2 regions of the Pseudomonas sp. GW821-FHT05D12 genome follow, and region 2 is predicted to be linked to the other one. Evidence: predicted binding sites of a transcription regulator. Region 2 holds the regulator's gene; the other holds the start of a gene.
The links. The regulator sigma-54, encoded in region 2, starts transcription at its own class of promoters, with help from an activator protein. The targets are predictions, from matches to a motif close to ANTGGCATNNANNTTGCTNT.

Region 1 (4,211 bases), on a different contig from region 2:
GTGGCGTTCTGCCAGCTTGATCGGGAAGAATCGAACCAAAATGGGCTGGACAGGTGGGAAGGGTGCAGCCTATCGCACCAATATAGTGCGGTTTTGTGAAGGTTGTTCAGGAAGTGAGGGGATGACTTGAAAGGTTGCGCGCATGGAGGCGCTGGCTTGCCTGCGCTATCGCAGGCAAGCCAGCTCCCACAGTTTTGATGGGGTTGCAGCTTTTAGCCTTTGTTGATGCACAGCTCGGCTGTGGCGCGGATCATTGCCAGTTGGCGCAGCGGATCATTGAGTGGCTCATGCACGGCTGAGGCGAGCCATTGCGGGCACTGCGCGTCGGTGCGCTGCGGGGTGAAGTCAGCGAGTTGCTGCAGCAGGCGTTTTTGCAGTTCATCCAGTTTCGGGCGAATCTGCTTGACCAGGTCCGGTCGCGGATCGTCCGGCGCCTTGCCCTGGAACTGCCAGTCAGACAGATGGGTGTACTGCACCAGTTTGTTCGCTTCGATCTGCGCCGAGAAAAACTGCTCGGCGGCGGCGGGCGCCAGCTTGTAGGTTGGCGCCTGGGCGATGACGCTGGCGATCACTTCTTGCTCGCGCTTCTTGTCTTCCACTGGCTTTTTGCTGTCCCACTTGCTCAGCGCGACCTGATCGGCAATCTCCAGGCGTTCGGCGATGCTGTTGAGCAAAGGCTCCAGGGTCGGTGGGGCGGCGAGTGCATTGGCGCTGATAAATAATAGGACAGAGGCAAGTCGAAGCTTCAAAGGCGATCTCCTGTGGGAGCGGGCTTGCCCGCGATGGCAGTGTCAGTCAATACAACAGGTACTGGATGCGGCGCAATCACGCGCGAGCCCGAGGCTGCATTTTTCATGATGTGCAGGCAAAAAAAAGACCTCCCGAAGGAGGTCTTTTTCATCACGCCGCGTTACGCAGCGCTACCGGATCAGCAGCTGTAGTACAGCTCGTATTCCAGTGGGTGTACGAAGGTGCGTACTTTGATTTCTTCTGCGCTTTTCAGCTCGATGTAGGCATCGATGAAGTCGTCGCTGAATACGCCGCCTTTGGTCAGGAACGCACGGCCCTTGTCCAGCTCTTCCAGGGCTTCTTTCAGGCTGCCGCACACTTGTGGGATCTCTTTGGCCTCTTCAGGCGGCAGGTCGTACAAGTTTTTGTCGGCGGCGTCGCCAGGGTGGATCTTGTTCTGGATACCGTCCAGGCCGGCCATTACCAGGGCAGCGAAGGCCAGGTACGGGTTGGCTGCTGGATCCGGGAAGCGTGCTTCGATACGGCGAGCGCGAGGGCTGGACACGTAAGGAATACGGATCGAGGCAGAACGGTTGCGAGCCGAGTAGGCCAGCATCACCGGTGCTTCGAAACCTGGGACCAGACGCTTGTAGGAGTTGGTCGACGGGTTGGTGAAGCCGTTCAGGGCCTTACCGTGCTTGATGATGCCGCCGATGAAGTACAGGGCGGTGTCGGACAGGCCGGCATAGCCTTCGCCAGCGAAGGTGTTCTTGCCTTCTTTGGCGATGGACAGGTGAACGTGCATACCCGAACCGTTATCGCCGTACAGTGGCTTAGGCATGAAGGTAGCGGTACGGCCGTAGGCCACGGCAGTGTTGTGTACGCAGTACTTCAGGGTCTGAACTTCGTCAGCCTTGGCAACCAGGGTGTTGAACTTCACACCGATTTCGTTCTGGCCGGCAGTGGCCACTTCGTGGTGGTGCACTTCGATGACCAGGCCCATGTCTTCCATGGCGTTGCACATGGAGGTACGGATTTCGTGGTCGTGGTCGAACGGTGGAACCGGGAAGTAGCCGCCTTTGATACCTGGACGGTGGCCATGGTTGCCGCCTTCCACGTCCTGGTCGGACATCCACGAACCTTGCTCGGAGTAGATCTTGAACATCGAGCCGGAGATGTCGGACTTGAACTTGACTTGGTCGAAGATGAAGAATTCTGGCTCTGGGCCTACGAATACGGTGTCACCGATACCGGTGGACTTCAGGTATTCCTCGGCACGCTTGGCGATCGCACGTGGGTCGCGGTCGTAGCCCTGCATGGTCGAAGGCTCGATCACGTCGCACACCAGGATCAGGGTGGCTTCTTCGGTGAACGGGTCCAGTACGGCAGTGCTGTCGTCCGGCATCAGGATCATGTCGGAAGCTTCGATGCCTTTCCAGCCGGCGATGGAGGAGCCGTCGAACATTTTGCCTTCTTCGAAGAAAGCATCATCCAGCGCGTCGCGAGCCGGCATGGTCACGTGGTGCTGAGTGCCTTTTGTGTCCGTGAAGCGCAGATCAATCCATTTAACGTCATGATCTTTGATGAGTTGAACCGACTTCGACATGGTGTCCTCCGGGTGGCTTCGGGCTGGGGTAGTGGAGTTAGCCCTTAGAATGTGGGTGATGCCGGCGCGGATACTCCGCCATGGCAACCTGCCTCACAAGAGAGCAAATTGCATGCCAGTGCGCCAACATGGCCTTTTTGCTTCAAAATGGCCCCTATAAAGGTGCAATCCGCTGAAACGGAATAAATAACGCACTGCAATGTAGCGTTAATTTCTATAAATGACCCGTTTTGGTGCGTGAAGCGGCTGATGCATATTAACTGGTTAAACCTTGAGCGATTTCCGCTATAATCCGCGCCCCCCTTTTTCGGCAGGCCCTGCGCGCGCTGTTTCCATGAAATTAATCGTTAAAGTCTTCCCCGAGATCACCATCAAGAGCCGACCGGTACGGACGCGTTTCATCCGTCAGTTGGCCAAGAACATCCGTGCCGTGCTCCGCGATCTGGACCCGGCTGTGGTGGTGAACGGCGTGTGGGACAACCTCGAGCTGGAAACCCGCGTAACCGACGCCAAAGCCTTGAAGGATATGACTGAGCGCCTGAGCTGCATGCCGGGCATCGCGCATTTCCTGCAGGTCGACGAGTACCCGCTGGGCGACTTCGACGACATCACCGAAAAGTGCAAGCAGCACTACGGCAGCGCGCTGGAAGGCAAGATTTTTTCGGTGCGCTGCAAGCGTGCCGGCAAGCACCCGTTCAGCTCCATGGATGTCGAAAAATACGTCGGCAGCAAGCTGCGTCGCGAGTGCGGCGCCGCCGGAATTTCCCTCAAGGCGCCGCAAATTGAAGTGCGCATGGAAATTCGCGACCAACGGTTGTTTGTGATCCATAGCCAGCACGACAGCATCGGCGGCTACCCGCTGGGCGCCCTGGAACAGACCCTGGTGCTGATGTCCGGCGGTTTCGATTCCACGGTGGCGGCCTACCAGATCATGCGCCGCGGCCTGATGAGCCACTTCTGCTTCTTTAACCTGGGCGGGCGTGCACACGAATTGGGCGTGATGGAAGTCGCGCACTTTATCTGGAAGAAGTACGGCAGCTCCCAGCGCGTGCTATTTGTGAGCGTACCGTTCGAGGAAGTGCTGGGCGAAATTCTCGGCAAAGTCGATAACAGTCATATGGGCGTAGTATTGAAGCGTATGATGTTGCGCGCTGCGTCCCGAATCGCCGATCAACTGCAGATCGACGCGCTGGTGACCGGCGAAGCGATCTCCCAGGTGTCCAGCCAGACGCTGCCGAACCTGTCGATCATCGATTGTGTCACCGAGAAGCTGGTCTTGCGCCCGCTGATCGCCAGCCATAAGCAGGACATCATCGACCTGGCAGAGCAGATCGGCACCGCCGACTTTGCCAAGCACATGCCCGAGTACTGCGGGGTCATCTCGGTGAACCCCAAGACCCACGCCAAGCGTCACCGCGTGGAGCATGAAGAAAAAGAATTCGACATGGCGATTCTGGAGCGTGCGCTCGAGAACGCCAAGCTGGTCCCGATCGATCGTGTCATCGATGAACTGGGCCAGGATGTGCAGATCGAAGAAGTCAGCGAAGCCCTGGCCGGCCAGATCGTCGTCGACATCCGTCATCCGGATGCCGCAGAGGATGAGCCGCTGGAGATCGCCGGCATCGACGTACAAACGCTGCCGTTCTATGCATTGAACGCGCGTTTCAAGGAACTGGATAACAGCCGTCAGTACCTGCTGTATTGCGACAAAGGCGTGATGAGTCGCCTGCATGCTCACCATTTGCTCAGTGAGGGGTATGCCAATGTGCGCGTTTATCGACCGAGCTAAGAGCCCGGGGCTGTTTGCCTGTGGCCTGCGTCACCGGCCCCCCGACTCTGCCGTCAAGCTGTAACGGCAAGGCCTGACTCTACTGTT
Region 2 (4,211 bases):
TATCGACTGGCAAGGGAATGAAAGCGTATTTGAAAGAAAGCAGGATACACCTGCTATCGAACGTAAGAGGACAGTATGAGGCTCGTTAAAACTCTCCCTATTTTGCTCGGTCTGGGCGCAGCACTGGGAAGCGTGAGCGCCTGGGCTCTGCCGAACGATAGCCAGCAACCGATCCACATCTCGGCCGACGATGCGCAGCTGGATGACAAGCAAGGCGTCGCCACCTACACCGGCGGCGTGATCATCACCCAAGGCTCGATGAAGATCACCGGCAACACGGTGACGCTGACTCGCACCCAATCCGGCGACATCGACGTGGTGACGTCAGTGGGCAACCTGGCTTACTTCGAACAGAAGCAGTCCGCGACCGATACCGGCCCGATGAAAGGCTATGGCAAGACCATCCAGTATCACGCCCAGCAGAATCGCATCGTGCTGATCGACCAGGCCAAGGTGCTCAGCCCCGACGGCAACTCCACGGAAGGTGAAAAGATCACCTATGACACCGTGAAGCAGGTCGCCAACGCCGGCCGCGCCACGGGCAGCAAGCTCAGCGCACCGCGTCCACGCATCGACATGGTTATCCAGCCGAAGAAGAAAGACGGCGCTGCCCAGCCTGCGCCTAAACCCGATGCGAAGAAGGCGAACTAATGGCAACCCTGAAAGCCCAGCATCTGGCCAAGGCTTATAAAAGCCGCCAGGTCGTGCGCGACGTCAGCCTGTCGATCGACAGCGGCCAGATCGTCGGCTTGCTCGGCCCCAACGGCGCCGGCAAGACCACCTGCTTCTACATGATCGTCGGCCTGGTCCAGGCGGACCAGGGTCGCGTCCTGATCGACGACCTCGATGTCAGCCACCAGCCGATGCACGGCCGCGCCCGCGCGGGCATCGGCTATCTTCCGCAAGAAGCGTCGATCTTCCGCAAGCTGTCGGTTTCCGACAACATCATGGCGATCCTCGAGACCCGCAAGGAACTCGACCGTGACGGCCGTCGCAAGGAGCTGGAAAGCCTGCTGCAGGAATTCCATATCAACCACATCCGCGACAACCTCGGCATGAGCCTGTCCGGTGGTGAGCGTCGCCGCGTGGAAATCGCCCGGGCGCTGGCCACTGCACCCAAGTTCATCCTGCTGGACGAACCGTTTGCCGGTGTCGACCCGATCTCGGTGGGTGATATCAAGCAGATCATCCACCACCTCAAGGCCAAGGGCATTGGCGTGTTGATCACTGACCACAACGTCCGTGAGACCCTCGATATCTGCGAAACCGCGTATATCGTCAACGATGGCCAGCTGATCGCCGAAGGCGACTCCGCCACTATCCTGGCCAACGAACTGGTCAAGGAAGTGTACCTGGGTCACGAGTTCCGCCTGTAAGCCTGCCTGTTTGAAAAAGGCGGTGGCAGGCCGTTCGCCAAGGTGCGCGGGAGTCAATGAAAACCTCCGGATTTTTATTGTTACCGCGCTCTAGGCAAAGCCCCCGATATCAGGCATATAATTTGCTTATGTTTGGCGCTCACGCGCCCTGTCGTGGATGGCGCATTGCGCCGGCGAATAAGGTGTTAAGCCCCTGCCATGAAACCATCGCTAGTCCTGAGAATGGGCCAGCAGCTGACGATGACACCGCAGCTGCAACAGGCCATCCGCCTGCTCCAATTGTCGACCCTGGACCTGCAACAGGAAATCCAGGAGGCCCTGGAGTCCAATCCGATGCTCGAACGCCAGGAAGAAGGCGACGACTTCGATAATGCAGACCCGCTGGCCGACAACATCGAGCAAAAACCCAATTCCGACGTGCAGGAACCCTCCTACCAGGAAACCGCCCCAACGGTGGATAACCTTGAGGAAGGCGACTGGAACGAACGCATCCCCAACGAACTTCCCGTGGACACCGCCTGGGAAGACGTCTACCAGACCAGCGCCAGCAGCCTGCCCAGTAACGACGATGACGAATGGGACTTCACCACGCGCACCTCAGCCGGCGAGAGCCTGCAGAGCCATCTGCTGTGGCAACTGAACCTGGCGCCGATGTCGGACACCGATCGCCTGATCGCCGTGACCCTGATCGACTGCATCAATAACCAGGGTTATCTGGACGAAACGCTCGAAGAGATCCTCGAAGCCTTCGATCCGGAGCTGGATATCGAGCTGGACGAGATTGAAGCCGTCCTGCACCGCATCCAGCAGTTCGAGCCCGCCGGCATTGGCGCGCGCACCCTCAGTGAATGCCTGTTGCTGCAACTGCGCCAACTGCCAGCCAAGACCCCTTGGCTGGTCGAGGCCCAGCGCCTGGTGACCGACTATATCGACCTGCTCGGCAGCCGCGACTACAGCCAGCTGATGCGCCGCATGAAGCTCAAGGAAGACGACCTGCGCCAGGTCATCGAACTGGTGCAGAGCCTCAACCCGCGTCCGGGCTCGCAGATCGAGTCCAGCGAAGCCGAATACGTGGTGCCTGACGTGATCGTGCGCAAGGACAACGAGCGCTGGCTGGTGGAGCTGAACCAGGAATCCGTGCCACGCCTGCGGGTCAACCCGCAATATGCCGGTTTTGTGCGCCGCGCCGACACCAGCGCCGACAACACCTTCATGCGCAACCAATTGCAGGAAGCGCGCTGGTTCATCAAGAGCCTGCAAAGCCGCAACGAAACCCTGATGAAAGTCGCCACCCAGATCGTCGAGCATCAGCGCGGCTTCCTGGAATATGGCGACGAAGCAATGAAACCGCTGGTCCTGCACGACATCGCCGAGGCGGTGGGCATGCATGAATCGACGATCTCGCGGGTGACCACGCAAAAATTCATGCATACCCCACGCGGTATATATGAGCTGAAATACTTTTTCTCCAGCCATGTCAGCACCTCTGAAGGCGGCGAATGCTCGTCCACGGCGATTCGCGCGATCATCAAAAAACTGGTTGCCGCGGAAAATCAGAAAAAGCCGTTGAGTGACAGCAAGATCGCTGGTTTACTGGAGGCACAAGGCATTCAGGTCGCCCGTCGAACCGTCGCCAAGTACCGCGAATCCCTTGGGATCGCGCCTTCCAGCGAGCGAAAGCGTTTGATGTGACGGGCGGGCCAAAGCGTTCCAGTGGCAGGCACCCCGGCCTGCCGCTTTATGCACTGGCAACGAAGGAGAAGCTGTATGCAAGTCAACATCAGTGGACACCAGCTGGAAGTCACCAAGCCCCTGCGTGAGTACACCGAGAGCAAGTTGAACAAACTTGCGGGGCATTTTGACAAGATCACCAACGTGCAGGTCATCATGGAGGTCGATAAGCTCAAGCAGAAAATCGAGGCCACCCTGCACGTACCGAATGCCAAGCTCGTCGCCAATGCGGAACATGAGGACATGTACGCGGCGATCGACTCGCTCTACGACAAGCTGGACCGCCAACTCATAAAGCATAAGGAAAAGAATCTGCACCTGATGCAAGGTACAGGTCGTTAACTCTCCCCCCATGATCCGACTTGAAACCATCCTGACCCCCGGCCGTTCCCTCGTGAACGTGCCGGGCGGCAGCAAAAAGAAAGCCCTCGAAGAAATTGCCAAACTGATCCATGGCCAAGTGCCTGAATTGGATGAGCAAGTTGTCTATGAGTCGCTGATCGCCCGTGAAAAACTGGGTTCGACCGGTTTTGGTAACGGCATCGCCATTCCACACTGCCGCCTGCAAGGCTGTGAAACACCTGTCAGCGCCTTGCTGCACATGGAAAAACCTATCGATTTCGACGCCATCGACGGCGCCCCGGTCGACCTGCTGTTTGTACTGCTGGTCCCACAGGCTGCCACCGATGCGCACCTGGAGCTGCTTCGGCAGATCGCCAGCATGCTAGACCGCAAGGAAGTACGCGACAAACTGCGCAGCGCTGCCACCAGTGAGGCGCTCTATCAGGTTGTCCTGGATGAACAAAACGGGCAGTAATCATGCGTTTGATCATCGTCAGCGGCCGCTCCGGCTCGGGTAAAAGCACCGCCCTCAATGTTCTTGAGGACAACGGTTTCTATTGCATCGACAACCTGCCCGCCGGCCTGCTGCCGGAATTGGCGGAACGTGCGTTGATCCACACCGAACTGGCGCAACCCCTGGTCGCTGTTTCCATTGACGCCCGCAACCTGCCCAGCCACCTTGAGCGCTTCCCGCAATTGCTCGAGGAAGTGCGCGCCAAACACATTCATTGCGATGTGCTGTACCTGGACGCCGACGAAGAG

Region 1: a site for sigma-54 is predicted at 2,436-2,455, ahead of glnA (type I glutamate--ammonia ligase). Genes of this name have one in related genera too.

What each region holds. Positions count from the first base shown of each region.
Region 1 is NZ_JBWKSN010000003.1:242,832-247,042, forward strand. It holds gene AC07SI_RS06840 (chorismate mutase) at 213-749, opposite strand; gene glnA (type I glutamate--ammonia ligase) at 929-2,335, opposite strand; gene thiI (tRNA uracil 4-sulfurtransferase ThiI) at 2,670-4,124, shown strand.
Region 2 is NZ_JBWKSN010000001.1:382,746-386,956, forward strand. It holds gene lptC (LPS export ABC transporter periplasmic protein LptC) at 1-89, shown strand, start outside; gene lptA (lipopolysaccharide transport periplasmic protein LptA) at 76-651, shown strand; gene lptB (LPS export ABC transporter ATP-binding protein) at 651-1,376, shown strand; gene AC07SI_RS01795 (RNA polymerase factor sigma-54) at 1,575-3,068, shown strand; gene hpf (ribosome hibernation-promoting factor, HPF/YfiA family) at 3,144-3,449, shown strand; gene ptsN (PTS IIA-like nitrogen regulatory protein PtsN) at 3,460-3,924, shown strand; gene rapZ (RNase adapter RapZ) at 3,927-4,211, shown strand, end outside.